2 regions of the Paenibacillus sp. FSL W7-1279 genome follow, and region 2 is predicted to be linked to the other one. Evidence: predicted binding sites of a transcription regulator. Region 2 holds the regulator's gene; the other holds the start of a gene.
The links. The regulator NrdR, encoded in region 2, represses ribonucleotide reductase genes. The targets are predictions, from matches to a motif close to AACACNATATATNGTGTT.

Region 1: the regulator NrdR is predicted to act here: its motif matches at 2,864-2,881, upstream of MKY82_RS08295 (anaerobic ribonucleoside triphosphate reductase).

Annotation. Positions count from the first base shown of each region.
Region 1 is NZ_CP150215.1:1,926,371-1,941,393, reverse strand. It holds gene mnmA (tRNA 2-thiouridine(34) synthase MnmA) at 1-22, shown strand, start outside; gene nrdG (anaerobic ribonucleoside-triphosphate reductase activating protein) at 95-598, opposite strand; gene MKY82_RS08295 (anaerobic ribonucleoside triphosphate reductase) at 595-2,829, opposite strand; gene MKY82_RS08290 (PCYCGC motif-containing (lipo)protein) at 3,062-3,601, opposite strand; gene MKY82_RS08285 (replication-associated recombination protein A) at 3,659-4,966, opposite strand; gene MKY82_RS08280 (hypothetical protein) at 5,245-5,373, shown strand; gene MKY82_RS08275 (UvrD-helicase domain-containing protein) at 5,495-7,672, opposite strand; gene MKY82_RS08270 (tRNA threonylcarbamoyladenosine dehydratase) at 7,979-8,734, opposite strand; gene aspS (aspartate--tRNA ligase) at 8,770-10,545, opposite strand; gene hisS (histidine--tRNA ligase) at 10,592-11,845, opposite strand; gene MKY82_RS08255 (hypothetical protein) at 12,654-13,109, opposite strand; gene MKY82_RS08250 (type 1 glutamine amidotransferase domain-containing protein) at 13,193-13,699, opposite strand; gene MKY82_RS08245 (hypothetical protein) at 13,918-14,085, opposite strand; gene dtd (D-aminoacyl-tRNA deacylase) at 14,190-14,633, opposite strand.
Region 2 is NZ_CP150215.1:5,776,843-5,791,865, reverse strand. It holds gene polA (DNA polymerase I) at 49-2,709, shown strand; gene mutM (DNA-formamidopyrimidine glycosylase) at 2,856-3,689, shown strand; gene ytaF (sporulation membrane protein YtaF) at 3,812-4,552, shown strand; gene coaE (dephospho-CoA kinase) at 4,562-5,161, shown strand; gene MKY82_RS26070 (lytic transglycosylase domain-containing protein) at 5,158-5,724, shown strand; gene MKY82_RS26065 (alpha/beta-type small acid-soluble spore protein) at 5,793-6,020, opposite strand; gene nrdR (transcriptional regulator NrdR) at 6,170-6,643, shown strand; tRNA gene MKY82_RS26055 (tRNA-Ala) at 6,820-6,892, shown strand; gene MKY82_RS26050 (ABC transporter permease) at 7,041-8,222, opposite strand; gene MKY82_RS26045 (nuclear transport factor 2 family protein) at 8,481-9,260, opposite strand; gene MKY82_RS26040 (TetR/AcrR family transcriptional regulator) at 9,456-10,061, shown strand; gene MKY82_RS26035 (metalloregulator ArsR/SmtB family transcription factor) at 10,180-10,461, shown strand; gene MKY82_RS26030 (Atu2307/SP_0267 family LLM class monooxygenase) at 10,614-11,681, shown strand; gene MKY82_RS26025 (MFS transporter) at 11,810-12,994, shown strand; gene MKY82_RS26020 (monooxygenase) at 13,318-14,814, opposite strand; gene MKY82_RS26015 (RidA family protein) at 14,839-15,023, opposite strand, start outside.

The sequences.
Region 1 (15,023 bases), 3.6 Mb from region 2:
GGCGGATAAAGTTCCTTATTAATCCGCTGGCTTAAACGAAAGAGCACACACTTCACACGGAAGATTCCGTAAAGTGTGTGCTTTTTTTTACATGTTAGCGAAGAACATATTCTACCGTTTCTCCGCGTTCCAGGCTGGCGGATACGTCAATGAAACGCTGATTCGAGCTGCCTCGGAAGGGAAGCGAGACATCCCTTAGCTCCAACTGGAATTTGCCATCCACGATAACGTCGCACTGTTTTGCCAATTCGCGCAGCTTCGGCTGCCTCATCAGCGCTTCAAAGGTGAAGCCCGTGTAGGCCCATATGCTTTTCCCGGGACAGAGGGTCCTGAGCTTGCTTACAAACGCCGCGCATTCCTCCGGCGAGAAGAACGGGTCTCCACCGCATAAGGTCACGCCATCCAGCAAAGGGTTGTCGACGATATCCTGCAGTATGGACGCGGACAATTCTTCTGTAAACGGCTCCCCCGCTTCAAAGTCCCAGGAATCCGTATTAAAGCATCCGGCGCAGCCATGACGGCAGCCGCTCACGAATAGAACTGCCCGAAGTCCTGGGCCTTCATTAATGCTCTCGGGGATATATCCGCACACATTCACAGATGCTTCACCCGATCCCTGACCTCAGCCTGCTTGGCCGAATTGAAGCGCTCCGTATAATTGCCCGTTAGGTATCCCGTCACCCTCCGCAGCCGCTGGAAGTTCCCATTGTCTTCTGTAGCGCCGCATCCTGGGCAAGAGCTTCCGATGATCCCTTCGTAGTTGCATGCCGGACAACGGTCGACAGGATGGTTTACGGAGAAATATCCAATGTTCTGCATCAGGGCAAACTGCACGATGTCCCGAAAAGCAGCCGTATTCTGCCGGGCATTGCCGTCGAGCTCCACATATGAAATCGCTCCTGCATTACACAGCTCATGGAAAGGAGCTTCGGAACGGATTTTGCGGTACGCGGCCATCGGATAGTACACCGGAACATGAAACGAGTTCGTATAGTACTCACGGTCTGTCACACCCTCGATCACACCGAAGGTTTGCCGGTCCAGCTTCGTGAATTTTCCGGACAGCCCTTCTGCCGGCGTGGCAAACAACGTAATGTTCAGATTGTATTTTTCACTGACCGCATCGCAGAATTGACGCATATGTCGGATGATTTCGATTCCCAGCCTGCGGCTGTTCTCATCCTCTCCGTGATGCAGTCCGGTCAACGCCTTCAGGCATTCTGCAAGCCCAATGAATCCAAGTGCCAGAGTGCCGTGCTTAATCAGTTCGCGTACCTTGTCCTCCGGGGCCAGGTCTTCGCCGCCTTCCCACACGCCTTCCCGCATCATAAAATCGGACGCTTTGGCCGGTTGGTCCGCCTGCAGCTCGTAGCGGTGAATCAAACCCTCTACCGCAATCGTCATATACTGATCCAGCTGCTCGTAGAAGAGACTCAGGTCGGGCATATCCCGCTTGCCTTCGATGATGCCATGCTCGATGCCGAGACGAACCAGATTGATCGTATTGAAGGACAAGTTGCCTTTTCCGCTTAGGCGGTTTCGCCCGAACCGGTCTGAAATCGTCCGTGTCCTGCAGCCCATGGTGGCAATAATCGTGTCTGGCTCGTCCGGCTTATAGTAGACCAGATTAAACGACGCATCCACGTTGACAAAGTTCGGGTAGAGCCTGCGGCTTGAGCACTCAACGGCTTTCAGGAACAGATCGTAATTGGGCTCCCCTTCCGCCTGGTTAACCCCTTGCTTGCACTGGAAAATATGCTGCGGAAATATCGGCGTCTCTCCCCCGCCGAGTCCTCTCATCGTGGCATCCAATAGAGCATGGGACACCAGCCTTCCTTCCGTTGACGTGCACATGCCATAGTTCAGCGATGTAAAAGGGATCTGTCCACCGGCCCGGCTGCTCATCGTGTTTAAATTATGGATCAGGGATTCCGCGGCCTGTTTTACTTCATTCACCGTTTCGTTATATGCGTAATGATATATTCGCGTATAAGAGTCCTTCAACTGCTTGTTGTCTATGTATAATTCGTTATCGGGAAGAACTTGTACATTGGGTCTATGCTTGCCCTGCTCCGCCTCTCCGAAGTAGGCAAGCCCTTTCCGAAAATGCCGGCGAAACGATTTGCCGACATACGGGGCCAGATCCCAATCGATTTTATTTCCGGACACGCCGCCGAATTGACTGTTCTGCTGAGATTGAAATATGATGGCCACCAGCGCCATCGCGGTCATGATGCTCTGCGGCGGCCTGACCGATCCGTTACCGGTATTGAACCCTTTGGCCAATAGACGGTCAAACGGGATGAAAATACAGTTCGTCGTACCGAGTGCATACTGGTCCAGGTCGTGCACGTACACATAACCATCCCTGACCGCTCTCATGAGCTCTCCGGGCAGGATAAATTTGCTTGCCATCCATTTGGCATACTCAGAGCCGATCCGACTCATTTTTCCACTGAAGGATTCCCCGTTCAGATTCGCATTCTCCCGCAGCAGATCCAGATTCGTTACCCCAATCACATCCCTGCTGATCTTGTAGAGTTCTCCCCGCCGCATCCGCTCCAGATCACGGGCCTCCCTGTAATGTTGATAAGCTGCCGCTGTCGCTGCATAACCTGTGCTTTCCAATTGTTCAACGACGATATCTTGAATTTCCTCCACACTCACCTGCTCCATCCCCGCGGTGACGCGGGCAACCTCCTCGCCAAGCTGCAGGGAAGCCTCCTTGCGGGACACCCCCTCAACAGCTATAAAAGCTTTATCCACTGCCTTCACAATCCGGCTTATCTCAAAATTCACCAGGCATCCGTCTCTCTTCATGACTTTCATGAAACGAATCAACTCCTTCTTCTCAGATCATTTATACACTATATATAGTTTCGTTTAATCAATTTACATCCATATATAGTTTGATGCTGTGAGATAGATCACGTCTGCTGATCCTATGAAGCATATGAGCCAATCCTGATAACGTCCTTAAAGGACATGAATCCCAACAGAAAAAAGGCACTCGAGTGACCATTGATCACATCGGGTACCTTCTTGTTTAACCACAGTAGAATTAACTTTCGGCAGGCGGCAGCGGGGTTGGTGTCGGCTTAGCATAACCTGTGCTGTATTTCTCGTCGATTGCGGTCCGAATATCCGTCAGGCTTTTGCCCTCGCTGCTCATTTTAGCTGATTCCACGGCAATGTCCAGGCATACCCCGCAGCGGGTGCCATGATCATCCCACACCACGGTGCCGTTCTCCTGGATCTCATCAATAAAACAATTCAGGTTGCTCTCATGACCGGCACTGTCCCCACAGCCGCAGTAACAAGGAATGTATTTCAGGACATCACTGACCTGCGCGGACAAGGCATAGATCGTTTGGAGCTCGCTGGTCTGGCTCTTCAAAAAGGCAGGCAGCTCATCAATCGAAGCCGTCGCCTCCTGGATATCCCCGTTGGACAGCTGCGTCTGATGTCCATGCTCATGCGCTGCCTCGGTTGCTTGTCCACTTTCGACCTGTTCCTGGGCGCTTTTCCCCGAACAGCCGCTCAGCATAAGACCGACGGACAGCAGCAGGATGACAAACCGTTGTTTCCCTGTTTTCATCATTCGTTTCCTCCATTTAACTATACTAGCAGCCGTAGATCCCGTTATCGCAGTAAGACCTTATTCTTCGCGTCGTAATCGCTGGTTGTGAGCGATCTTGGCTTCGTTCCCCTGCTCGGTCGCCTGATAGAACACCCGGCGGGAAAGCTCCTTCGGCAAATATTCCTGCTTCACGTAATGACCCGGATAATCATGGGGGTACTTATAGCCGACATGCCCCAGCTTTACCGCCCCCGAATAATGCGCATCACGCAAATGAAGCGGGACCTCCGCCGACTTTACTTCATCCATGGCGGACATCGCCCGTGATATGGCGGTCACAACGCCATCGGATTTTGGACTTTCCACCGCAAACAGGATAGCCTGGGCGATATTAAGCTTGGCTTCCGGCCAGCCGTTATTCCGGTAAGCGTCCAGTGCGCTTACAGCCTGCACCATCGCTTGCGGATTAGCCAGCCCGATATCCTCGCTGCTGGCAGCAATCAAGCGGCGGATGAACACCATCGGGTCCATCCCCAGCTTTTCGACCGCATACAGGAACCAGAACAATGCCGCATCGCTGGAACCCCGAATGCTTTTATGAAAGGCGGACAGCACGTCATACTGCGTGGACTCGTCCGCCTTGACGAGCGGCTTGCGGATCGATTCCTCGGCCACATCCAGCGTAATATGGACCGTGCCGCCTGCATCAGGCGGGGTCGTCATCGCAGCGAGCTCAAGCGCATTCAATGCACGCCGGATGTCGCCGTTCGCCATCGTTGCAATATGCTCCAATGCTTCCTCATCTGCCTGAAGCTCCATGAATCCAAGACCTTTATCCGGATCGGATAGCGCGCGCTGCATCGCGATCAAGGAATGGTTCTTATTCAGCGGCTCAAGCTGGAACAAGGTTGAACGGCTCATCAAGGCCCCATTTACGTAATGAAAGGGGTTCTCCGTCGTCGCGCCGATAAATATAATCGTGCCGTTCTCCACGGCAGGCAGCAGCGCGTCCTGTCTTGAGCTGTTAAAGCGGTGGACCTCATCCAGAAACAGGATCGTTTTGGTGCCGTACAAACTGCGGTTGCTCTGGGCTTGCTCAATGACCTCCCTGACGTCCTTAACCGAGGCCTCCACCGCATTCAGCCGAACGAAGTACCCCTTCGTTTGCTGTGAGATAATATGCGCAAGCGTCGTTTTGCCGCATCCCGGCGGGCCGTACAATAAAATGGAAGAGACCTGGTCTGCCTCTATGGCCCGTCTGAGCAGTTTGCCCGGACCGATAATATGTTCTTGTCCTATATATTCATCCAGCGACGAAGGGCGCATCCGATCGGCCAGCAGCCGGGAATCCCGGTCCCCTTCACGCCCGATACTGAATAAATCCATTGCTACACTTCCTTGTCTGATATCAATGTAACGATAAGCCGGTTTCAATCAAATCCGTCACACTCTATCATACCATATTCAGTTTCGCCATGCCTGTAGCAACCCTATGACATCCATTTTAGTGATTCGGAAATCCATCGATATTCGCGCCCGTTTAACATGGTAACGAACTTTTATCGTTCCGGAGCGTTACATAATATAGAAATTATACAGGGTATCCGAAGTGAGGTAGACGAAATCTCGCTAGACCATCCAAAGCTCGAAGGGAGGTTCTTGAAATGAAACGAAAACCTATGCGAAAAATGACCCTCTTCATCATCTTGGCAGCTGCACTTTTCATCCTCGCCGTTTGGACCTTAATCCGGTATATCGAGAATCTGGGCTCTTCCTACCAAATGCTTGGTTAAGCAAAAAGCAGAACAAAAAAGTCCCGCAGAGAAAGCACATGCAGACATGTGCCACCCCACGGGACATCTTCCTATCTTTCCATTTCACACTGCATTACAACGTTAGTAACACAATCTCACCTTACTCCACGGGCCAGCCGCTGGCAGTAATTTCTGAAGTCTCCGTCCTGATATACGTTGGCAGCGGCTCATTATGCAGCAGCCACAGCTCATGCAGTGCCCGCGTACATCCCACATACATCAGCTTGGCATCCCATGCTTTTTCCGCGTAATGCGCCCGATCTGCATCCGCCACCACCACCGCATCGAACTCAAGCCCCTTGGACAAATAAACAGGAAGCACGGAATAACCGCCCTGATACGTTCCTTTGCTGCCATCGATCAGATTCAGCATCGGCCACGCAGTAATGAATTGCTCATGCAGCTCTTGCGCTTCTCGCAAGGTTCGAGTGAGTATAGCGACCGTCCGATATTCCTTAGCGATGAGTGCCTCCATCGCCCGTTCCAAATCTCTCGTTCGGGATTTCGGCGAATCATAAGGAATCAGGCGAACGGTATCGCCGCTCCGGAATACCGGAACGGCAAGCAGATCACTGCTGACACCCTTCTCCAAAATACCGTTCGCAAATTCGATGATCTCCATCGTGGAGCGATAACTGCGCGTCAAGGCAAAATAGGCTGTTTCCTCTTCCTTAAACAGGGAGCTCATCTCTTCCCACGCATGAACGCCGCGATAGGCATGAATGCCCTGCGACAAATCACCTAATATGGTGAAGGAATGTCCTCTGACGAACAGGTCCAGCACAGCCACCTGAAATGGCGAGAAATCCTGAGCCTCATCAATAACGATATGGTCAAAACGCTGCTCTCCGGTAATATCATTCAATAAACAGTGGAAATACAGCAAGGCAGGCAAATCCTCTTCGCGGACCACGTTTTTCTTCAGATCTTTACGCGTTGCGGCGAGCACCTCGGACGGAATCAGAGCGGATAGCTCTTCAAACCACGATCCGGTTGCCTTAACCGCCCCAAACAATTGTTTATATAATGAGACCGGCTCAAATTTCGGCCATCGGTTCCCATAAGCCTTTTCTCGTTGAGCCGCTTTTTTCTTCCGTTCTTTCATCACGGCCGCTGATGGCGATTTCTTCAGCTCCATCTCGACCCAGCGGTGCAGCCTGGCCAGCAGCCGTTCCTTCCGCTTGGCCAGCGGGTACGGTTTATATTCCTGGTAGAACCATTCCGCGATCGTCTCCTGTTTCAGTACAGCCCCATCCCATGGAGAGAAGTCCCCGTCCGGAAGAGCCTCCGTTTCGATGGACTCCACGCAGCGCCGGATGATCTCCATCAGTCTCAATGAGCCTTTGTAGCGCCCGCTGACATTATCGTCAATATCCGGGGTACCCTGACCTGGCTCTGTCTCGAACCATCGATGAAGCGTCTGTGCATGATCATCCGAAGCGAGCTGAATATCGAGCAGCTCCGCTGCCCAATCGCCAAATGTGCGCTGCTGTATATCGCCGACTCCGAGCTCAGGCAGCACGTCGGATATGTAATCCAGAAACATCAGGTTGGGTGCGAATATGATCATTTTCTCCGCGGTTACCTGCTCCTTGTACTGATAGAGCAAATATGCCAGCCGATGCAGCGCCACCGTCGTTTTTCCGCTTCCCGCCACCCCTTGGATGATAAGTGCGGTATTTTTGGCAGCCCGGATGATTTTGTCCTGCTCGGCCTGAATCGTGGATACGATATCCCGCAGCCGGTTATCCTTGTTCTCCCCGAGACGGTAAACCAAAAACTCATCGGATACGGCAGGTCCGCCGCTTTCCCGATTGTACGTATCCGATACCCGTTCCAAAATTTGCTTTCGGATCACGACGTTGCGTTTTAAATAGACTAGCCCCTCGATGATTCCTTCGGGTGCTTCGAACAAAGCCGGGTCGGTACCGCCGGTAAACGAATAAAAAAGACTCGCGACCGGAGCTCGCCAATCAATCACCATCGGGTGATCCCCGGCATCTTCCTTATCGAAGCCAATCTTCCCGATGTAGAGCGGTTTCTTCGCTCCCGTTCCGCTCTCCTGAAAATCCAGCCTCCCGAAGTAAGGCTCCGGCAAACTTTTGGCGAGGGCCTGCCGTTTCTCTTCCCGTCCTGCTTCGAGCACCTGCTCCGTAAAATCATGGCCCGTGTATACCGGAATGCCGCGCAAACGTTCAAGCTGACGGTCAATTTCAACGATAACCTCGTTTAGTCTTGACTCTTCTTCTTGATAGGCACTTTGAAAAGATTCTGACACTTTCAGTTACCTCCTAAGAAACATATTTTTTTCGCATCGAAGTCTGGCTTTAAGGGCCGTGACACAAAAAGGAGTTTCATTGTAGCACAACTGGCCCGGATATACTAGCAAAGCTCTGTCACAGGAATTTTATTGTTTGGGTTTGTTGTCCTGATCGCTTTCGTCCACGGCAGCAAAAAACGCAGCGTCCTTTGACGCTGCGTCTGGTTAACCACGCTCAACTTTGCCGAAAGGCTGTTCTTACTCCATGCCTTCCGTTTATCTATCGTTTTCTCGAGCCGAGTTTAATTTTGTCCGGATGCCTCGTTACAACGAAACGCCGCCTTTTTCAAGCAGTTCTTTCACCGTTACGCTCACCATAATCAGTCCGGCCACAGGCGGAACGAATGCATTGCTTGCCGGAGGCTGCTTCGCTTTCCGGATTTCAGGAGCATTCTCGGGTACAATCTTCTCCGTAACGTCCTGGCGGGGCTTCATCGGCTCCTCTAGTGAGAAAACAACCTTGACCCCTCTCTTGATGCCGTCTTTGCGCAGCTTGGTGCGTACAATACGGGCAATCGGATCCATGGACGTTTTGGAGATGTCAGCTACCTGGAACTTCGTGGGGTCCATTTTGTTGGCTGCCCCCATGCTGGAGATGATCGGAATACCGCGCCGCAGGCATTCCTTGATCAGATGTACTTTATAAATAATCGTATCCGACGCATCAATCACATAATCCAGATCGAATTTAAACAACTCTTCATACGTCTCTTCGGTGTAGAACATGTTCAGGGCGATCGCTTCACATTCCGGATTGATCAATTTGACACGTTCAACCATCAGGTCTGCTTTCTTCTGACCTACCGTGGTCGTTAAGGCATGGATCTGCCGATTGATGTTGGTGATATCCACCACGTCTTTGTCGATCAGAATGATACGGCCTACCCCGGAACGGGCGAGGGCTTCCACCGCAATGCCCCCCACGCCGCCGATACCCAGCACGGCTACCGTGCTGTTCTTCATCACTTCAAGGCCCTCAGGACCAATGGCTAATTCCGTACGGGAAAATTGGTGCAGCATAATTCAAGCAACCTCCTTTATCAAGAACAACGGACTTATTTCTCGTCGCCCGGCTTCTTGGCGAGTTTGATATGCAGCTGCTCCAGCTGTCCTCCGTCCACCTGGGAAGGAGCGTCCATCAACAGATCCGTTGCGCTTGCCGTTTTCGGGAACGCAATCGTTTCACGCAGGTTCGTGCGTCCGGCAAGCAGCATCACCAAACGGTCCAACCCGAAGGCGATTCCGCCGTGTGGAGGAGTACCGTATTCAAAGGCGTCCATAAGATAACCGAATTTGTCGTGCGCCACTTCCGGTGACATACCAAGAGCCGCAAACATTTTCTCTTGGATCTCGCGTTTGAATATCCGCATGGAACCGCCGCCTACTTCATATCCATTCAGAACGATGTCGTAAGCTTCCGCGCGCACGGCAAGCGGATCCGTATCCATCAATTCCAGATCTTCGTCTTTTGGACGGGTGAACGGATGATGCTCGGCCACATAACGCTTCGCCTCTTCATCATAGCTGAACAGCGGGAAGTCCAGCACCCAAGCAAACTTGTACTCGTTGTCGTTGATCAGGCCAAGCTGACGTCCGATTTTCAAGCGGAGCGCGCCAAGCACGTCGGCAACCACTTTTTTATTGTCTGCGGAGAACAGCAGCAAGTCGCCGTCTTCGGCTCCTGTGCGTTCCCTTACCGCTTCAATTTCCTGCTCGCTGAAGAATTTCACGATCGGCCCCTTGAACTCGCCTTCTTTCACTTGAATCCAAGCAAGACCCTTCGCTCCGTAACGGGCTGCATATGGCCCCAGATCATCAATTTCCTTACGTGTCCAAGTCCCGCAGCCTTTAGCGTTCAAACACTTGACTTCGCCGCCTTTTTCAATGACGGAAGAGAATACTTTGACGCCGCTGCTTGCAACGATATCGTTCATTTCGATCAATTCCATACCGAAGCGGAGATCCGGCTTGTCGGAGCCGTATTTACCCATCGCATCAGCATAACTGATACGCTGGAATGGTGTTGCAAGCTCAACGCCGATGGTTTCCTTGAACAGCTTCACCATCAGCTGCTCCATCATGTTCAGCAGGTCGTCGCGCTCCATGAAGGACGTCTCGATGTCGACCTGGGTAAATTCGGGCTGACGGTCAGCCCGCAAGTCTTCGTCACGGAAGCAGCGTGCAATTTGGTAGTAACGTTCAAGCCCGCTCACCATAAGGAGCTGCTTATAAATTTGTGGAGATTGCGGAAGCGCAAAGAATTCACCTGCGTGTACGCGGCTCGGTACGAGATAGTCGCGTGCGCCTTCCGGGGAGCTCTTGGTCAGAATTGGCGTCTCCACGTCCACGAAGCCCTCGTCATCGAGGAAGTCGCGGAATACTTTCGACGCTTTGGAGCGCAGCATCAGCGTTTTTTGCATCTCTGGACGACGAAGGTCCAGATAGCGATACTTCAAACGAAGCTGCTCATCCACTTCCACGCCGTCTTCGATAAAGAACGGAGGCGTTTTGGCTGCATTCAGCACTTCAATGCTTGTCACTTGAACTTCGATTTCGCCAGTAGGCAAATTCGGGTTGAACGTTTCTGGATCACGCTTTACGACTTTACCGGATACGGCCACTACGAATTCGCTGCGGACCTTATCGGCAACAGCCAAAGCTTCGCCTGAGAAATCCGGGTTAAATACGATTTGCATGATGCCGCTCCGATCGCGAAGATCAATGAACAGCACGCCGCCCAAGTCGCGGCGGGTTTGTACCCAGCCGTTCAGTGTTACAGTTTCTCCAATGTTCGCGGTTGTCAGATGACCGCATTGATGCGTCCTTTTCATCGTTTATCATTCCCCTTTACTATAATTAAGTCGCTTCATACGACGATTAAACCAATTCTTGAACCAGAGCGTCCAATCTAACCGTACGCTGCTCGCCGGTCTCCATCGACTTCAGTGCAATCTCTCCGCGCGCCAGTTCATCTTCACCCAAAATGGCGGTATAACGAGCTTGCAAACGGTCGGCGGACTTCATCTGGGCTTTCATTTTCCGGCCAAGGTAATCACGTTCGGCAGCTACGCCCTTGCTTCGCAGTTCGTAGATCAATTTGGCCACTTCCTGCTCAGCAGCTTCACCCAGCGCCACCAGATAGACATCCAGCGGCTTGGCTGCCGACAGATTAACCCCTTGGTGTTCCAGAATCAATTGGATTCGCTCAAGACCAATCCCGAACCCGATGCCAGGCTGATCCGGTCCGCCGATCTGATCGACCAGTCCGTTGAACCGCCCTCCGCCGCCTACCGTATCAATCGCGCCGATGCCCTGGGCCTTGAATTCAAATGCGGTATGCGTATAATAGTCCAATCCCCGAACCAGTCTTGGATTGATTTCATACTCGATGCCCATCGCATCCAGGTACCCTTTCACTTTCTCAAAGTGCGTGCTGCATTCCTCGTCCAGGCTGTCCAGAATCGAAGGCGCATCATCGAACTTCCCTTGGTCCTTCTTGCAGTCCAACACGCGCAGCGGGTTGCGTTCCATGCGCGACTGGCAATCCGAGCATAGGTTCTCTTTCATCGGTTCCAGGAAAGCTAGCAGCGCACTGCGGTAAGCCGCCCGTACCTCAGGCGTCCCTACAGAGTTAATCTCTGCTTTTACCCCGTTCAGCCCAAGCTCCTTGTAGAAGCTGTATCCCAGCGCAATCACCTCGGCATCGATAGCCGGATCTGCCGTCCCGAACACCTCGACGCCGAACTGATGGAATTGACGGTAACGTCCCGCCTGTGGACGCTCGTAGCGGAACATGGGACCCATGTAATACAGCTTCGTGACGTCAGGCTCTCCATACAGCTTGTTTTGCACATATGCCCGCACGACGCCTGCCGTTCCTTCCGGACGTAGGGTCATGCTGCGATCCCCTTTATCCTTGAACGTATACATTTCCTTCTCTACGATGTCGGTGGTTTCGCCCACCCCGCGTTCGAACAACTCGGTCTGCTCAAAGATCGGTGTGCGAATTTCGCGGTAGTTGTATCTTCGGCACAAATCGCGTGCCTTCTCCTCGATAAACTGCCATTTCTCGACGGCACCTGGCAGGATGTCCTGCGTGCCTGTCGGTTTCTCGAACTTCTCGTTTGCCATCTTCATCCCTCCACGTCCTATGACATCTTCACCCTTGGAACATGTCCATTGCCTTGATCTGGTTCACTTCTTGAAACTAACTTAGAACTAACTATGGAAAAACTCCTGGGGAGTCATTTCGCAATAAGCCGTGAAAACTAAAAAATCTCCCGCCCCGCTGTCCTAAGACAACAGGGACGAGAGATCGTTATATAATCACCCGTGGTACCACCCACATTCCGGCGTTGACACACCTTTAATCAGTGCGTTCAATCATCCGCTTCATCCGTATAACGCCCGGCCGCGCAGTTCGGCTACTGTCTATCCCACCGGTTAACCGGTGCTTGCTTCGCCGTCTGTTCTCGGGGAGGTCATTCGTCCACTCATCAAGCGAATCCTTACAGCCAAGGGATTCTTCTCTGGTCTTGTGGGGATGGAGTACTTGTTCCCGTCATGAAATCTGTTATTGATAAATATAGTATACCCAAAACATTATATTTTTAGATTCTAATGAACTACCACACTAAAGTCAAGAAACTTTGTTGAAATTGCCCGAAAAAAGAAAAAAACCTACAAACCACGTTGTAGGTCCAAAACATATATTATATAAAAAAGGGGGTCATGCTGTTATTATAAACAGGGAATATTAAAGAAACATTGAACAAACATTACAGTTATGTTACAAGCAAGAAAGCGCTTTTAATATTATAACCAAAAAAGGCTGCTCCATCAGCGGAACAGCCCTTTTGCGTTCCCAGGTAAGCTCCCCGGGAATGATGATCTTCCATCTTCTAAAAGGGAAATAACGCGCTGCTAGCTTCTTTGCTAATTAGTCAAATCGCTCCACATAAGCGTTATTCGCCCGCAAATCATGTACGATCTGATCGTAATCCTCGTCCCTTACCTTAACGGACAGCGTATATCTCAGATCATCATAGTCCCGGTCCGTTACGTCTGCTTCGCGCCACGTGTCGCCCAGTGTGTCATCGCCGTGCGGCCGATCTTGCGCTATATCGCGGCTGTCATTGGCGTCACGGGAGCCCACGATGACCCCGGGAGCCCCCACGACTCCGCCGGGTGCTCCCATCGTTGTAGCCCCAGCAGTCGCTCCACCCGTGCCGGAATTACCCCACGGCACCAGCGGCACGAGGATGTTGCCTCCGCCTCGAACCGAATCCTGAAGCTGTCCCACCTCCAGCTGCTCCGTGTTGTACGTTAACAGCCTCGTCCTTGCGCCTTCAGCGTCGTCTTCCGTTCTGAAATAAGCTTGAATTTGTCTAGACATGTCCATTCCTCCTTTTTTTCAACCCAAGTGTTTGAAAGACCGGTATAACATGGACAACCATACAGCATGCAGCTGCTTTCTTCTTACAGTGCCTTTAACAGCTCACGCACAAAGGCCGGCTCGTCTTTCGGCGTCCGGGACGTAATCAAGTTACGATCCACGACGACTTCCTCATCCTTAAAGTTAGCGCCGGCATTCACCATATCATCCTGAAGCGGAGGATAGGAAGTGATCGTGCGTCCCTTCAGCAGGTCGGCACTTGCCAGAATTTGCGGCCCGTGGCATATCGAGGCAATTGGTTTGCCTGCCTTGTCCGCTGCTGCAACAAACTGCAATATATGGGAATCCAGACGCAAATTTTCCGGGGAAGAGCCGCCTGGAATAACCACCGCATCATAATCGTTTATATTGACGTCGGCAATGGCTTTATCCGTTGTATACGATGCCTTGCCTTGTTTACCCTTAACCTCTTGTCCTTGCTTCAACCCAATAATATCAGCTTGATGCCCCGCTTCCTTCACGGCATCATAAGGAGTTTTCATCTCGGAATCTTCGAATTGGTCAGCTAGTAGAAATGCAACTTTACTCATCTGGCATGTCTCCTTTCATGATTGTCCTCGATTTGTTATTACCCTGGAATGTCCTTATTATAACAGCGGAATGGACGGAAGCCCTGCGATCTGCACCATTCAGGTACATGGTCATGATAGGGGGGGCTGTGGGACTCACAACTTATGAAGAAGAGCCTGAGAATATTCTCAGGCTCTTTCATGAAGTCACCAGAAGTGACACACGATCCTATTGGGTCCTACGATCTCGGCAGCTGCTTCCGCATATGTCCCTTTATGCTGATGAGCTGTACAGGATCTTCCGAAGCTGCAACCATGCGCTCTGTGCTCGCTGCTTCCCTAATGTCTCCGGACCCGACCATCGTGGGCAAACTGCTCCATATCGAAAATTTGGGAGGTTGGCGCATAGCAAACACGGCTCCTTTTTTTGTGTGAATGCCTCACAAGCATTTGTTCACTCAGGATGCCCCATCTCTCCAATATGATGCATGCTGCCCGTCTTTTTAGCCGCTTATGATCTGCTGTCAATGATCAGGGTTACCGGTCCCCAATTCGTTAGCGACACGTCCATCATTGCTCCGAACACCCCGGTCTCAACCTGCAACCCCTTCGCTATGAGCTCGCGGTTAAACGCTTCATACAATGCATTCGCTTCATCCGGTTTGGCGGCGGCCATGAAATTCGGGCGTTTTCCCTTGCGGGTGTCACCATAAAGTGTAAACTGGGATACCGACAGAATGGCTCCGCCCACGTCCTGGACGCTAAAATTCATTTTTCCATCCTCGTCCTCAAAAATGCGCAGCCCCGCAACCTTCTCGGCAAGGTATTTGGCATCCTTCTCTTCATCCTCGTGCGTCACACCGACCAGCACCATCAATCCCGCTTCAATCTGGCCAACGATTTCATTGTCAACCGTGACTTGCGCATGCTTACATCTTTGAATAACCACTCTCATTGTGTTTAGCTCCTTTTTTTCCATAAGAAAAATGTCTTTCGATGTACTCTCTAAGAAGACAGACCGCGTTTATCGGTAGTTTTTCTTGCGATATCAGGCAGACAGATCCTCCGAAGTTTATACGCTGATATCTTAAGAAAAATGTCTATCGATGTACTCTCTAAGAAGACAGACCGCGTTTATCGGTAGTTTTTCTTGCGATATCAGGCAGACAGATCCTCCGAAGTTTATACTCTGATATCTTAAGAAAAATGTCTATCGATGTGCTCTCTAAGAAGACTGGCCGCGTTTATCGGTAGTTTTTCTTGCGATATCAGGCAGCAGATCCTCCGAAGTCTATACACTGACATCTTAAAAATAAAACGGCCTGTCTCCCGCAGGATAACAGAC
Region 2 (15,023 bases):
ACCTATGTTATCATGTGGAAAGGAAGTAATATTGGTGCGAGGTGTTCTATGGACAAGCTGATTTTAATTGATGGAAATAATATCATTTACCGGGCATTCTTCGCGATGCCGCCGCTGACCAATGCCAGCGGACAGCAGACGAATGCGGTTTACGGCTTTACGACGATGCTGCTTCGCTTGATTGAGGAACACAAACCGACCCATATGATGGTCGCATTCGATGCAGGCAAGGAAACATTTCGGCATGCGGATTTTCAGGATTACAAGGGTGGCCGCCAGAAAACGCCTCCCGAGCTCTCCGGACAATTCCCGCTGCTGAAAGAGCTGTTGAAAGGCCTTGGCGTCTCCCAATTTGAAATCGGCGGTTATGAGGCCGATGACATTATCGGGACCATTACCCGTCAGGCTGATGAAGCTGGTCGGAAGGTGATGGTTGTATCCGGGGATAAGGATATGCTGCAGCTGGCTTCGGAGCATACCACGATCGCCATGGTCCGCAAGGGCGTTACCGACATCGAGTATTACGGACCGGAACAGATTAAGGAGCGATATGACCTGACGCCTGATCAGATTATCGACCTCAAGGGACTGATGGGCGATGCTTCCGATAACATCCCCGGCGTTCCAGGAGTGGGTGAGAAGACGGCTCTGAAGCTGCTTCATGAATTTGGATCCGTTGAAGCCGTGGTGTCACGCACCGACGAGCTGAAAGGCAAGATGAAAGAGAAAATTGAAGAGCATGCGGATTCCGCCATACTCAGCAAGAAGCTGGCTACGATCTTTTGCGAAGTTCCGCTGGAGCAGTCGCTGGATGACATGGCGTTTACAGGCTTGAATGAAGAGACGGCAGGGCCCGCACTGGCGAAGCTGGAGTTTAAATCGCTCATTGAACGGTTAAACCTGAGCACAAGCGGAGTGGGCGGGGATGCGGCTGAGTCGAAGCCCGAAGCGAAGATTGAAGTGACCCTTGTAGACACGAAGGGGCTTAAGGAGGTTGCGGATAACCTGGCCCACGTCACTATACTCCATGTAGAGACGCATGGGGACAATCCCCATCATGCCGAGGTGATCGGGCTCGCACTCGCTACGGAGGAACGGCAGTACTTCATTCCGTTTGAGGTTCTGAAGTCGGAAGAGGCCGAGCCTGTTCGAGCTTGGCTTGCCGATAGCGGGATCCCTAAACGCGGATATGATCTGCACCGCATTGATCTGGCCCTCCACTGGCAGGGCATTGCTTTTGCCGGCGCGGCATTTGACGTTCATCTGGCTGCCTACCTGCTGGACCCAACCGAATCGAATCAAAGTCTTAGCGGTCTGGCCTCCAAATACGGGCTTGCGTATCTTCAAGCCGATGAGGATGTTTTCGGTAAAGGGGCAAAGTACAAGGTTCCCGATATGGAGAAGCTCAGCGAGCACATGGCCAGAAAATGCCTGGCTGTATCCGAACTGGTTCCCGTTCAGGAGAAGGAGCTGGCTGCCAATGAAATGCTGCCGCTGTTCCATGAGCTGGAGATGCCGCTGTCCCGCATTCTGGCCGATATGGAGAAGCAGGGAATTGCCGTGAATGCGGAGGATTTGAAGGAGCTGGGTCGCGAGTTTGAAGGACAGATCGAGAAGCTAGTTCATGAGATATATGAGATCGCCGGAACGGAATTCAATCTTAATTCGCCTAAACAGCTGGGCGAGATTCTGTTTGTGAAGCTGGAGCTTCCGGTCATCAAGAAGACCAAAACCGGTTATTCCACCGATGCCGAGGTGCTCGAGAAGCTGGCGCCTTATCACGATATTGTCCGCTTGATTCTGAAGTATCGTACCTTGGCCAAGCTGCAATCCACTTATGTGGAAGGTCTTCTGAAGGAGATTTCGTCACAAACGGGCAAAGTGCACACGTACTATCGTCAGACGATTGCCGCGACGGGCCGTCTGAGCAGCCAATATCCGAATTTGCAGAACATTCCGATCCGTCTGGAGGAGGGCCGCAAGCTGCGCAAGGTCTTCGTTCCGTCCGAGCCGGGCTGGAGCATTTTGGCGGCGGACTACTCCCAGATCGAGCTGCGCGTGCTTGCGCATATCTCGGATGATGAACGGCTGAAGGAAGCCTTCGTCCACGATATGGATATCCACACGAAGACCGCAATGGACGTGTTCGGAGTCGGCGTGGATGAGGTGGACTCCAATATGCGCCGATCCGCCAAGGCGGTTAACTTCGGCATCGTGTATGGAATCAGCGACTATGGCTTGTCCCAGAACCTGAATATTACCCGGAAGGAAGCCGCGGCCTTCATTGACCAGTATTTCGAGGTGTTCCAGGGCGTCCGGCGTTATATGGACGTGATCGTCAAACAGGCGAAACAAGACGGCTATGTGAAGACATTGCTTGAACGCAGACGCTACCTGCCGGAGATTAACGCCAGCAACTTCAACCTGCGGTCTTTTGCCGAACGGACAGCAATGAATACGCCGATTCAGGGAACCGCGGCGGACATTATCAAGCTGGCCATGGTCCATATGGACAAGGCGCTGCATGATCGTCAATTGAAGAGCCGCATGCTGCTTCAGGTGCACGATGAATTGGTGTTCGAGGTGCCGGAGGATGAGCTGGAGATCATGAAGGAATTGGTGCCGGAAGTGATGAGTCAAGCGCTGAAGCTGTCGGTACCGCTGAAATCGGAAGTCAGCTATGGCGAGAACTGGTACGAAGCGAAGTAAAGTTATACAATATGGTTAGCCGATAGAGAATCGTTTATAGGGATCATGGCGTGAAGAGGGGCGCATTATGCACCATACCTTTCCACAAAACCATGGTCCCGCTCTGTCCTAACTTCCGGTATAATGGGAGATGAGGTGAAGTCATTATGCCGGAATTGCCGGAAGTAGAAACGGTGAAACGAACACTTAACCAATTGATTAAAGGTAAGCATATAGATCATGTATCCGTACATCTGCCGCGGATTATTCAGCGTCCTGATGATATTGAGGCATTTGCGTTTATGTTGAAGGATCATACCGTGGAAGGTGTAGAGCGCCGCGGGAAATTTTTAAGGATATTGCTGGACGGACTGGTGCTCGTCTCGCATCTTCGGATGGAAGGGCGTTACGGGTTGTACTCTGCCGAGGAGCCGGTGGAGAAGCACACTCATGTTATATTCCATTTCTCGGACGGGACGGAGCTGCGTTATAAGGACGTACGCCAATTCGGAACGATGCATCTCTTTGCAACGGGGGAAGAGTTTCAGCATGCTCCTCTTGCCAAGCTGGGGTATGAGCCGCTGGATGATACGTTTACGTTCGGAACTTTCAAGGAAGTCATCGGCAGCAAAAAAACGAAGATTAAAGCGGTGCTGCTGAATCAGGCATATGTGGTCGGCATCGGCAATATATATGTCGATGAGGCATTGTTTCGAGCCAAGATTCATCCGGAGCGTAACGCCAACAGCCTGAAGGATGCCGAGCTCAAGCGATTGTATCATGCCATTGTGGATACACTGTCCGAAGCCGTAGAAGCGGGTGGTTCCTCCATTAAATCCTATGTCAATGGACAGGGTGAAATGGGGATGTTCCAGCATAGTCATCAGATTTACGGACGGAAGGACAAGCCGTGTCATACATGCGGTGGACCGATTCATAAGATCGTGGTTGGCGGACGGGGGACCCACTTCTGCCCGAAGTGTCAGCCGGTTAAGAAGTAATCCAATAGGCGTGCACCCATTCCTATCCCTACACATATAATGTGGAACATATGTGGAGCGCATGGAGCTGCTCTTCTTCATGAATGAGCCGCTTGATGTGGAGCTTACGAGGAGGGAAAAGGGTGCTCAGTCATATTTTCTCGTCTGCGCTGCTGGCCATGGCATTAAGCCTGGACGGATTCGGTGCGGGGGTTACATACGGTCTGCGCAAAACAAGGATACCGCTGCTGTCTGTATTGATCATCTCGCTATGTTCCGGCTTGGTGCTTGGCGCCTCCATGCAGGCGGGCGCGCTGTTACAGCGGTTCTTATCCCCATCCGTGGCGTCTGTGATCGGAGCCGCCATTTTGATTCTGCTGGGCTTATGGTCTCTATATCAGCAAGTTCGCAGAAAAAACGAGTCAGATGTGCAGCCGGTTTCCAGTAAGGATATTTCGAAGTCTCTTATGGAAAAGAAGGCATCTGACCATCAAGTGAAATCAAGACGTGAGGTTAACACGGCAGGTCAAGTGCATCTTCAGCGGGCGGTATTCTCTCTTGAGATTCCGAAGGCCGGGGTTGTCATTCAAATTCTCCGCAGTCCCTCGAAGGCGGATCTGGACGACTCCGGCAGCATCTCCCCGTGGGAGGCGATGTGGCTCGGGATCGCGTTATCGCTCGATGCGTTCGGCGCAGGGCTTGGCGCCGCCATGCTGGGCTTCTCACCGTTAGGTACCGCGGCTGTTGTTTCCTTGTTTAGCGGGATATTCCTGGTGCTGGGCATGAGGGTTGGTTTACGTTTTGCATCCAAGGGCGGCATGCGTTTTATCTCTTATTTGCCTGCTTTTTTGTTAATCGTCATGGGTATAATGAAGCTGTTATGAGGTGAAGTCATGAATATCGGTTTAACCGGAGGAATTGCAACTGGCAAGAGCACCGTGTCCTCCATGTTGGCCATGAAGGGAGCACTTCTCGTCGATGCGGATCTCATCGCCCGGGAAGTCATGCTCCCGGGTCATCCGGTGCTGGGTAAAGTGACCGAACATTTTGGACAAGCGATCCTGTTTGAGGACGGTACGCTGAATCGAAAAAAACTCGGGGAAGTGATCTTCCATCATCCCGAGCAGAGAACGGTATTGAATGAGATCACGCATCCGGCGATCCGGCAGGAAATCCGGGAACGGACGGAAGCGTATGAGCGGCAGTATCCCGACCGGCTCGTCGTGGCGGATATTCCGCTGCTGCTTGAGGCCAAGGAGTATTATTCTTATCTTGACCAGATCGCTGTTGTTTATGTACCGCGAGAGCTGCAGCTTGAGCGTCTGATGGTACGCGATGATCTTAACAGGGAAGCGGCGGAAGCGCGTTTAAACAGTCAGATGGATATCGAGGAGAAGAAGCGTCTGGCGGATATCCTCATCGATAACAGCGGAACATTGGCCGAAACACAGCAGCAGGTGGACAACCTGTGGGGCAGGTTGGTTAGTCTATGAAGTGGCTCCGTAAAAAAAGAGTGCTGCTTCTGCTGTTTGTCTCTTTTGTAGCGCTTCTGTATCTGAGCTCGAACTGGATGACCTTGCTGTATCCGATTCATTATAAAGATGAAATACGGAAGCATGCCGCTTACTATGAGGTCGATCCGTTCCTGGTGGCATCCATCATTCGTGTGGAAACGAACTTCAAGCCGGGTAAGGAGTCCAAGAAAGGCGCCCTGGGCATTATGCAGCTGATGCCGGATACGGCGAATTGGGCGATGGAAATGGCCAAGCTGCCATCGGTAAACCTGCTGAACGTAAAGAATGAAGTGGATGCGAATATCCAGCTGGGCACCTGGTATATTCAGAACCTGCACAAGGAAATGGACGGCAACCCGATTGCCGCCATCGCCGCCTATAATGCAGGCCCCGGGAACGTCAAGAATTGGATCAACAAGGGCATGTGGGATGGAACCTACGAGAATGTGAAGAGTATTCCCATCGGGGAAACCCGCCACTATGTACAGCGCGTGATTTATTATTATAATCAATATACGGATGTGTATAAGGACGGCTTTTAACGAAAAAAGAGCGCTGGACAGGCTCTTACATCGAGCCGTCCAACACTCCTTTTTTAAGGAAGAATCAATTATTGACCGGAGAATTGACCAGCCAATTGTTGCTCGGCCAGGGTTACAAGACGCTTTGTGATGTATCCCCCGATCGAACCGTTCTCGTAGGAAGTCATGTTACCTTGGTATCCGTCTTGTGGAATGGAGATACCAAGTTCTTGAGCTACCTCGTACTTCAATTGCTCAAGAGCAGCGTTTGCGCGAGGAACAACCAGGTTGTTGGAGTTGTTGTTGCTTTGTGCCATGTTAAGTTCACCTCCTTGGGTTGGTAAAAGTATTATGTCTCGGGTTTCGCATTTTCATAACATAAAAGAAAAAAGTTTTGCTGGTAAATTTTTCATTAGGGCCGTTAAGGCTAAAATACGCTGAAAACAAAGGAAGTGAAGATGACTTTATGAAGTGTCCATATTGCAGTTATGCCGGAACGAAAGTGCTGGATTCCAGGCCTGCCAACGAGAATAAATCCATCCGCCGCCGCAGGGAATGCGAGCAGTGCAGCAAGAGATTCACAACCTTTGAGATGGTGGAGGAAACGCCGCTGATTGTTGTGAAGAAGGATGGAAGCCGAGAAGAATTCAGCCGGGAGAAGGTACTCCGCGGTTTGATCCGGGCATGCGAGAAGCGTCCGGTATCCGTGGATCAGCTGGATATGATCGTATCGGATGTCGAGAAGGCACTGCGCAATACCGCAGCAGCAGAGGTGGAGAGCCGCCAGATCGGGGAGCTTCTGATGGAACGGCTGTATCCGGTCGATGAGGTAGCGTACGTCCGGTTTGCGTCCGTGTATCGGCAGTTCAAGGATATCAATATGTTTATGAAGGAACTGAAAAGCCTGCTGTCCAAGGATACGGACGGTCAGGAGCTGTAAGAGCGCCAGGGTTCTGCGTGATCCAGGTGCTCTTCCGGTGCTCTCAAGGAGCCCATCCTCATCATCGATAAGTGACATTATATAGAGAAGTAAAAGGGATACAGCACGTCATCAAAAAATGTGAAAAACCTGTTGACATGCCTGCTGATTTTTTATATGATATAGAAGTCGCTTACGGGGCCTTAGCTCAGCTGGGAGAGCGCATCGCTGGCAGCGATGAGGTCAGGGGTTCGATCCCCCTAGGCTCCATAATAAGAAAACCCTTGATGGTATATCATCAAGGGTTTTTGCTTTTTTTTATAACTTTTTAATACTTCCCAGAAATGGTCGCAATCTAATTATAACATTGAGCGTAAAAAAGGAAGTACAACGCATCGTTGATTGTTCTTACTTTATTTTAATTGCTTGTAACAGAAGTAGGAGCGGCATCTGTCGCTCGATTAGCCCTAAATACGGAAGTGAGCAGCAAGACCAAAAATCCACCGGCGACGCCCCACAAAATCAAGGCGTTTGAGTAAGCTGCGTCCAGTCCGCCGAAGTACATTACTTCCCGTAGCCCTCCTGCCGCGAATCGCAGTGGCGTCCACGAATAGATCCAATCTCGCGTCGTCTGCGACAAGAACTCCGGAGCCATGTTCAGCAGCGGCATGGAGAAGAACATCAGCAGTACGAGAAGCGGTATTGCCCGGAATCCGATCCAATTCAGCAAGGAAGATTGCAACAAGAAGAACGCCGATCCAGCCAACCATAAGAACAACCACGTCTCCCCCGCGTTCGCCAGTTCCATACCGTACCACGACGAAGCCATCCATATGGTGTAGCACGAGGCTATGCCGACGATCGCAAGCCCCCCGATAGCTTGCAGCGCGCTGACTGTCCATCTCCTTGAACCCGCGGCGACCGCCTTCTGGCTAGCCAGGAACAAGACGACTCCGGTCACCATGCTGCCGATCCATATAATCTGGGTCAACAAACCCGGCGCATTCCCCGCCGCATTATTCGCTCCCGGTGGATGCACGACTTCCTCCTGAACGTTCACCGGTGTCATTAAAGCTTTAGCCGTCTCAACCGAAATTTGCTCCGTTTGCTGTCCGATCTGCCCAAGCAGCTGCTGCAACAGTTCCCCGTTGATCATGTTCATCGCTTGCCCCATTGCCTGTCTTACGACCATCGAGGCTTGGGTGTTCATACCCTCATTGGAGATGATTCTCACATTAGGGTGAATCGGCGAGTGCGTTGCTAGCGAGAGTAAACCGCTGCTCAGATCCGCCGGAATCACCATCGCTCCGTAATATTCGCGTTTATCCAGTCCTTCCCGGGCCTTTTCCTCGGAATCCACGACATGCCAGACGAACGGCATTGCCGGGCTAGACAGCAACTTTTCCCGGATCATTTCCCCTATCGCAAACGTTCCTCCAGTCGGCAGCTCCGCTGGCTGGTCAAGGATAACGAGGGCCACCGGGACCTCCTTTGGCTTCGATCCAAGCACCGATCCCATCATCGCTACCCCGAATACGGTCAATACGATCAGGACGAGCACCATTCCCAGCCACATCATTTTTTGTGTCAGCATTTTCACGATCCACTACTCCTCGTCTCTTTATAATGAACATATGGTTGATTATCAACGGCAATGTTCATTGTGAAAGGACCACCATATAATATGGCTGCATCACACGGTCACTTCATGGCAATGAACAAAAATAGCGTTGCTGCAGCAACGCTTCTGTATCCATTTCATTAAAAAAATGATCACTCAAGTACATTCGTAAAATCGAAAGACATCACCGCACTTAAATTTCGGCGATGTCTTTCTTGCGATTCAGCTACACAAACTTCAAAATCTACTGTTCGAATTTTTTCGTTTTTCTGCCGGCAAGATGGCCTCGATTACGTCCCAATGCTCAGCGATCTTTTCATCCTCTACGCGGAACAAATCGTAGAAAGCGGTATGCTGACCATCAAACAGACCTTCACTCATTGTAAGAACAAAATCGCCTTGACCGATAACTTGATGGACATAAGTATATTGAAACTCAACATTTTTCTCCTTCAGAGCCTGCAAAGCAGTGTGAAGACCTGAAAGGCCATCTGCAATATGCGGACTATGCTGAATGTAGTGATCTCCATCAAAGTAAAAGGCAAGCAGGTCAGGGTTCTTCCCGAGCAAGATGTTCTCAACATAGCTTCTGACAAATGCCTTGTTGGCATCCGTTTTGTCGATATCCTTAATCGTAACCGGTCCGTCAATCATTGTATGATTGCTTGGTGTCTTCTCCACCATCTCTTGCAAATTATCCCAGTGCTCAACGATTAGTCCATTCTCAAAACGGAAGATATCAAATACGATTTTAGGGCCGTGAAAATGATATACAGAATGAAGTACCACATAATTTCCGTCAACTAAAGCCCGCTTAATGCTTACCTTTGTACCAATTTCCTTTAAATGATCTAGAGCACCAAGCATGGTTTCACGACCATCGAGTAAGGCCTGGTTATGCTGAATATATTGATCTGGATGAACGTAAGCCGTAATCGCTTCGGGATTGCCGCTCTCAAAACTTTCCAGTACGGCGACTGCCTTACGAACAAGCTCATGTTGATGATTGGATGTCATTGGAATGTCCTCCTTGGAATTCTTTTTAGTCATTAGATAAATAATGAACATTACGTTGTTTATTTATCTCTTGCTCATTATAATAGAGGCTAATATAACGCTCAATATTCAATATTTTTAGTTATGATGGATAACAGACAACTCATAAAACTTTGTCGCTTAACGACCTAAATAAATGTAGGGGGAACGAAAACAATGAACAAGAAAACCGACCTAAGAATACTGCGCACGAAACAATCGATTCGAAAGGCGTTTTATGAGCTTATTCAGGAAAAGGGATATGAATCCATAACGATCCAGGATATTGCCGATCGGGCTATGATCAATCGAAACACATTTTACCTCCACTACCAAAACAAGCCTGATTTACTAGATACATGTATGAATGAATTGTTGAGCGAGTTAAAGGATGCGGTCGTTCTTTGTCCCATCAGCATGAATCCTTTCAGTATTTCTCTACTCGAGACAGTCATGCAAACTGTACTGGAGCATATTTCTCAAAATTTGACCTTTTATCATTCCATGTTAATAGATGAGAATAGAATCTATCAGCTTCAAGCGAAAATGGAGAATATCATTAAAGATAAATTAATTGAGGGGTGGAAACCTGCTCAGGGAAACTCCCCATTAGCGATATCCAAGGAAATACTGATCGAATACCTCGGATCGTCATTCATGGGGATTGTAATTTGGTGGATTAAAAACGATAAACCCCTTCCTGCAGATGAAGTTTCATCTCAGTTTAGCAGAATCGTTGCCTACGGGCATTTAAGAGCTGCCGGCATCGCAGTCGAGGAATAAAATTAGCGAGGGTAGAGGGAGCAGGGTTCAGCTCTGCCCTTTACATTTGAACGACATGGTGCTAAACTTGATTTCGATAGTTATAGAACTGCAGAAGATGTGCGGGGAGGTGGATACAGTGAGAGAAAATCAAGAAGATATCGGGCAAGCGGTTAAAGTGTATAAAGCTTTGGGGGAACCAACCCGGTTGAAAATCGCTTTACTGCTCGCGAAAGAGAGCAATTTATGCTTCACTGCCGTCGGTGAAAGGCTTGAGTCGGTTGCAGGCTCGACGCTATCGCATCATTTAAAGCAATTGACGGACTCTGGCTTGATTGATTCTCGCAAGAATGGATCGTTTATTCACTATAACGTCAATCGAGAAATAGCGGAAAAATTTGCGCCCTTTTTGTTGGCGTAATTTTTTCGAAAATCAATTCTATAAGTTTAGAACTATAGAATTGATTGGGGTTTATACTTAAACGGATTTTAACGAACGAGTCGATTTGGAATGATTATTCAACAGTTTTTTACTAATCCCCCCTATTCCATATTAAGAAGGAGAGAATAACTATGAGCGGTCAAACGAATACGATGGAGATTGGAATGAGCACCTTCCTTCATGCAAATCCCGGAAATGGCGGTGTCTCGCATGCCCAGAGGCTGCGCCAGGCGATCGAAGAAATCCAATTGGCAGATCAGGTCGGCCTTGACGTCTATGCCATCGGCGAGCATCATCGCATCGAATACACAAGCTCCTCGCCAGCTGTCATTCTGGCCGCAGCTGCAGCTACAACGAAGCGGATCCGGCTCTCGAGCGCAGTGACGGTGCTATCTTCGGACGATCCGGTGCGGATATATCAGGACTTTGCAACGTTGGACGGTCTGTCGAACGGGCGAGCGGAGATCATGGCCGGACGGGGGTCGTTCATTGAATCGTTCCCGCTATTCGGCTATGACCTGAAAGATTACGAGGAATTGTATGAAGAGAAACTGGAACTGCTGTTGAAGATTCGCGCTTCCGAAAAGGTAACCTGGCGTGGTGGTCATCGCCCGGCGATTGACAACATGGGCGTCTATCCTCGTGCACTGCAGGAGCCTTTGCCTGTCTGGATCGGTACGGGCGGCAATCCGGAATCAGCTGTTCGGGCCGGCTTGCTGGGACTTCCTATTGCCTTCTCAATCCTGGGAGGGGAGCCGCAAAGATTCGCACCCTTAGTGAAGCTTTATAAAGAAGCCGCCGTGAAAGCTGGTCACGATCCGAATAAGCTGCAAATTGCTACACATTCGCATGGCTTTATTTCGAATACGGCACAAGAGGCTGCTAAGCGGTATTACCCTGTCATGGCTGGCCAAATGAACCACATTGGACGGGAACGAGGCTGGTCTACCTATACACGTGACTCGTACGATTCAGCCCGCAACCTTCATGGCGCTCTATACGTCGGTGATCCCGAATACGTCGCAGAAAAAATCGTGCTGCTGCATAAGAATCTTGGCTTGACTCGCTTCATGATGTACAACGATTTCAGTTCCTTGCCGCATTGCGATTTGCTGCAGACGATTGAGCTTCTCGGGACCAAAGTAGCGCCGATTGTCCGTAAGGAGCTGGCACGTCAGACATCTGGCCATAACGCTTAAAGCAGACCACGAACGCTGGGAACGAGGAGGCTTGATTGGGCCGAGAAGTGAAGTCGGCGAATTGAGCAATTTTTTTAAATATGAATTCTATAGATTTAGATCTGTTGAAATGAAAAGAGGAGAAATAGATGAGAAATTCATGGAAAATTTATATTTTAGCCATTGTCAGCTTTTTAGTTGGAACTTCAGAGTTCGTGATTGCCGGCATCTTGGATATGCTTGCAAGTGATTTTGGAGTGTCGGTAGCGGCGGCCGGGCAGTTGATTACGGTCTACTCGCTTGCTTATGCCGTCGGCACCCCGATCCTAATTGCGCTCACGGCAAAAATGGATCGAAGAAAGCTTATGCTGTCGGCTTTGGGATTATTTTTCGTAGGGAACTTGATCACGGTCACAACTACAGGCTACGGCATGCTGCTTGGAGCAAGAATTATCTTGGCGATCAGCACGGGGGTATTTATGGTCGTCGCCCTGACGGTTGCCGCTAAAATATCTCATCCAGGAAAACAGGGCAGCGCAATCGCCACGGTTCTAGTGGGCTTTAATCTCGCACTTATTTTAGGGGTTCCGCTTGGGAGAATCATTGCGGGCTCACATGATTGGAAAATCATCTTTACGGGAGTCGGAGCCCTGAGCTTAATCGCGATGCTGGTCCTTTTGCTGGCGATTCCGAGATCGGAAGGAGAGGCTCCCGTACCTATTCGGGAACAGCTTGCCTTATTAAAAAGCCCACGAATCACGGTCGCGCTTTCCATCAGTTTTTTCTGGATATTGGGCTATACGATGCTGTACACCTATATAACGCCGTTTCTTCTGGACATTACGGGGATGAGCGAAGGGATGGTAAACATCGGGTTGTTTGCGTTTGGGCTGGCCAGTCTCATAGGGTCCCAAGTTGGCGGTTACGGTGCAGATAAATGGGGTATCCCCCGTACGATGATTGGAGGCTTGCTCTTTCACTCGGGAATATTATTATTACTGACGGCGTTCTCCCACTCGTCCATGATCGTGTTGCCTTTGCTTATGTTATGGTCCTTTTTCGCCTGGTCGACGGGGCCGGTTCAACAAGTTTATTTAATCGGCATGGCTCCTCAGGCTTCGGGGATTATCCTGAGTTTGAATAATTCTATTGTGCAGTTGGGCATGGCTGTAGGGGCTGTAATCGGAGGCATTGTTGTAGAAAGCATCTCGCTAGCATCCGTTGGTTTGCTTGGCGGAGCTTTCGTTGCCATTGGACTCATCCCGGCTATTATTTCATTATCCATGCGTCGCCGATCTGCAGCTGCGGGCGTAACCGGCAATGCGGAAGTTTGAAAAACCAGGCTTCTATATAAGTTGAACAAATAATATCAGATCAGGTCACCGATTTCTTCGGTGGCCTGCTGTGCATGTTGTTTGATTATAGCTTCTGGACCGGGTGCGTTAAGTTGAACCGTACCACAAATAGTGGTAAAGCGCCTGGATCAAGGCTGTGATGATGCGTTCTGCAGAATTGGGGAGAGGGATTTAAGGAATCAAGTTTTATCCCAACCTGAGGATAAGAACTTGATTCCATTGACATAAAGGACGGTGCTTGTTCAATCATCTACAGACCTTACTGGGTCAGGGGGAGGCGGTCACACACCTCAAACGAATTACTAATCCGTAATGTTTCCGCACCAGCGAGTGATTCCTTCATTTATGGTTTGCATGGGATTCGGATCGGATAGAGGAATCGCCCAGGCAATATGTCCATCCGGCCGAATAAGTGCCGTGTGGACGTCATTCCAATCCGCGTCAGCCTCAGCCAAAGAGGCATGTACAACTTGAAGATGGCTATACGTTTCCCATTGGCCGCTATTCTGTTCATTAGAATGGAAATGCAACAGAAGAAAAGTACCTTTGTGCAGGAGCGGATAGGCGTTAATCAATTGCCCGTCTTTCAGCTTTAAGCTGAGATCCTTGAACCGTTTCCCATTTAAAGGATGGGAAGGCGCTTCTGCGTCGGATGCATAATGTACATCCATGGCGGAAACTTGTGCGGCGATTTGATAATTAGCCTCCGGTATTTGAATCAGATCAGCCAACATGCTTCGCAGTTCCGTGATGGGAGGAGTCACGTCCAGAAGCAGGGTTTGGACCTCGGTATTCCGGAGCAAGGCTGTATTCCATGGGAAACGTTCGGTATGATAACTGTCCAATAGCCAGTCCGGAGCCCAGCCTTTGATTGCTCCTGCAAGCTTCCAGCCTAAGTTCATCGCTTCTTGTAAGCCGACGTTCATTCCCTGTCCACCAGCCGGAAAATGAATGTGCGCCGAATCTCCGGCCAAAAACAATCGACCATTCCGATAGCGTCCCGCTTGCCGCGTCGCATTTCCGAAACGGGACATCCATATCACATCGTTCAATCCCAAGTCGCTTCCGGTCGTACGGATGAGCGATGAACGAAACTCTTCCAATGTAACCTTCTCATCCTTAGAGATGTTACGTCTCTCCATATCGATCATCAAGACTCGGTAGATATGATCATTGATTGGCATGATGCTGACCAATCCTTTTTCTGTAATCCGGGATATGACACTCATAGGAGCCAATTCAGATAGAACGGCATCCCCCAGAATAGCCGTGAAGGTCGCATCTGTACCTTCAAATGATATGTTTGCATGCTTGCGAACCAAACTTCTAGCTCCATCCGTACCTACCACATAAGCTGATCTTAACGTTGTTTCTCCATGAGGTCCCGCGATCTTAACGTCAACCCCATCCTCATTCTGGTGCACAGATAGAGCCTCAACCTCTCTCCGGACCTCTGCGCCAAGGCTAAGCGCCCATTCCTCCAGCACCTTCTCCGTCTCACTCTGCGGTAAAAAGAGGGTGTGATTGGAAGAAGAATCCAACACCGAGAAATCCAAGGGGGTTTCTAATCCGGCAAAATGTCCTCTCGAAAGTAAGCGGCCTTGACTGATTAATTGTGATTTCACTCCACGCATATCTAATATTTCAAGGGTTCGTGGATGGACGGTAAGCGCACGTGAATATGGAGTTGTCTCTTTTAATCGCTCAATGACGCAGACCTTTACACCGGCTAATGCCAATTCCCCAGCCAACATCATGCCGACAGGTCCGCCACCGATAAGGATGACTTCATATTTCATATAAATAACCTCTTTTCTTAAACATTATGGGAAGATCACGATAGCGTCTATTTCGATAAGCCATTCAGGATCGGCTAGTGCTTGAACGCCTATATAGGTACTTGCTGTCTTCGGCCAGTTAGGGCCAAACACATAAAATCCTGCATCAAAAATAATCGAAATCAATTCCGGATTGTGGTTTACCACAAATATATTCATCTTTCCAATGT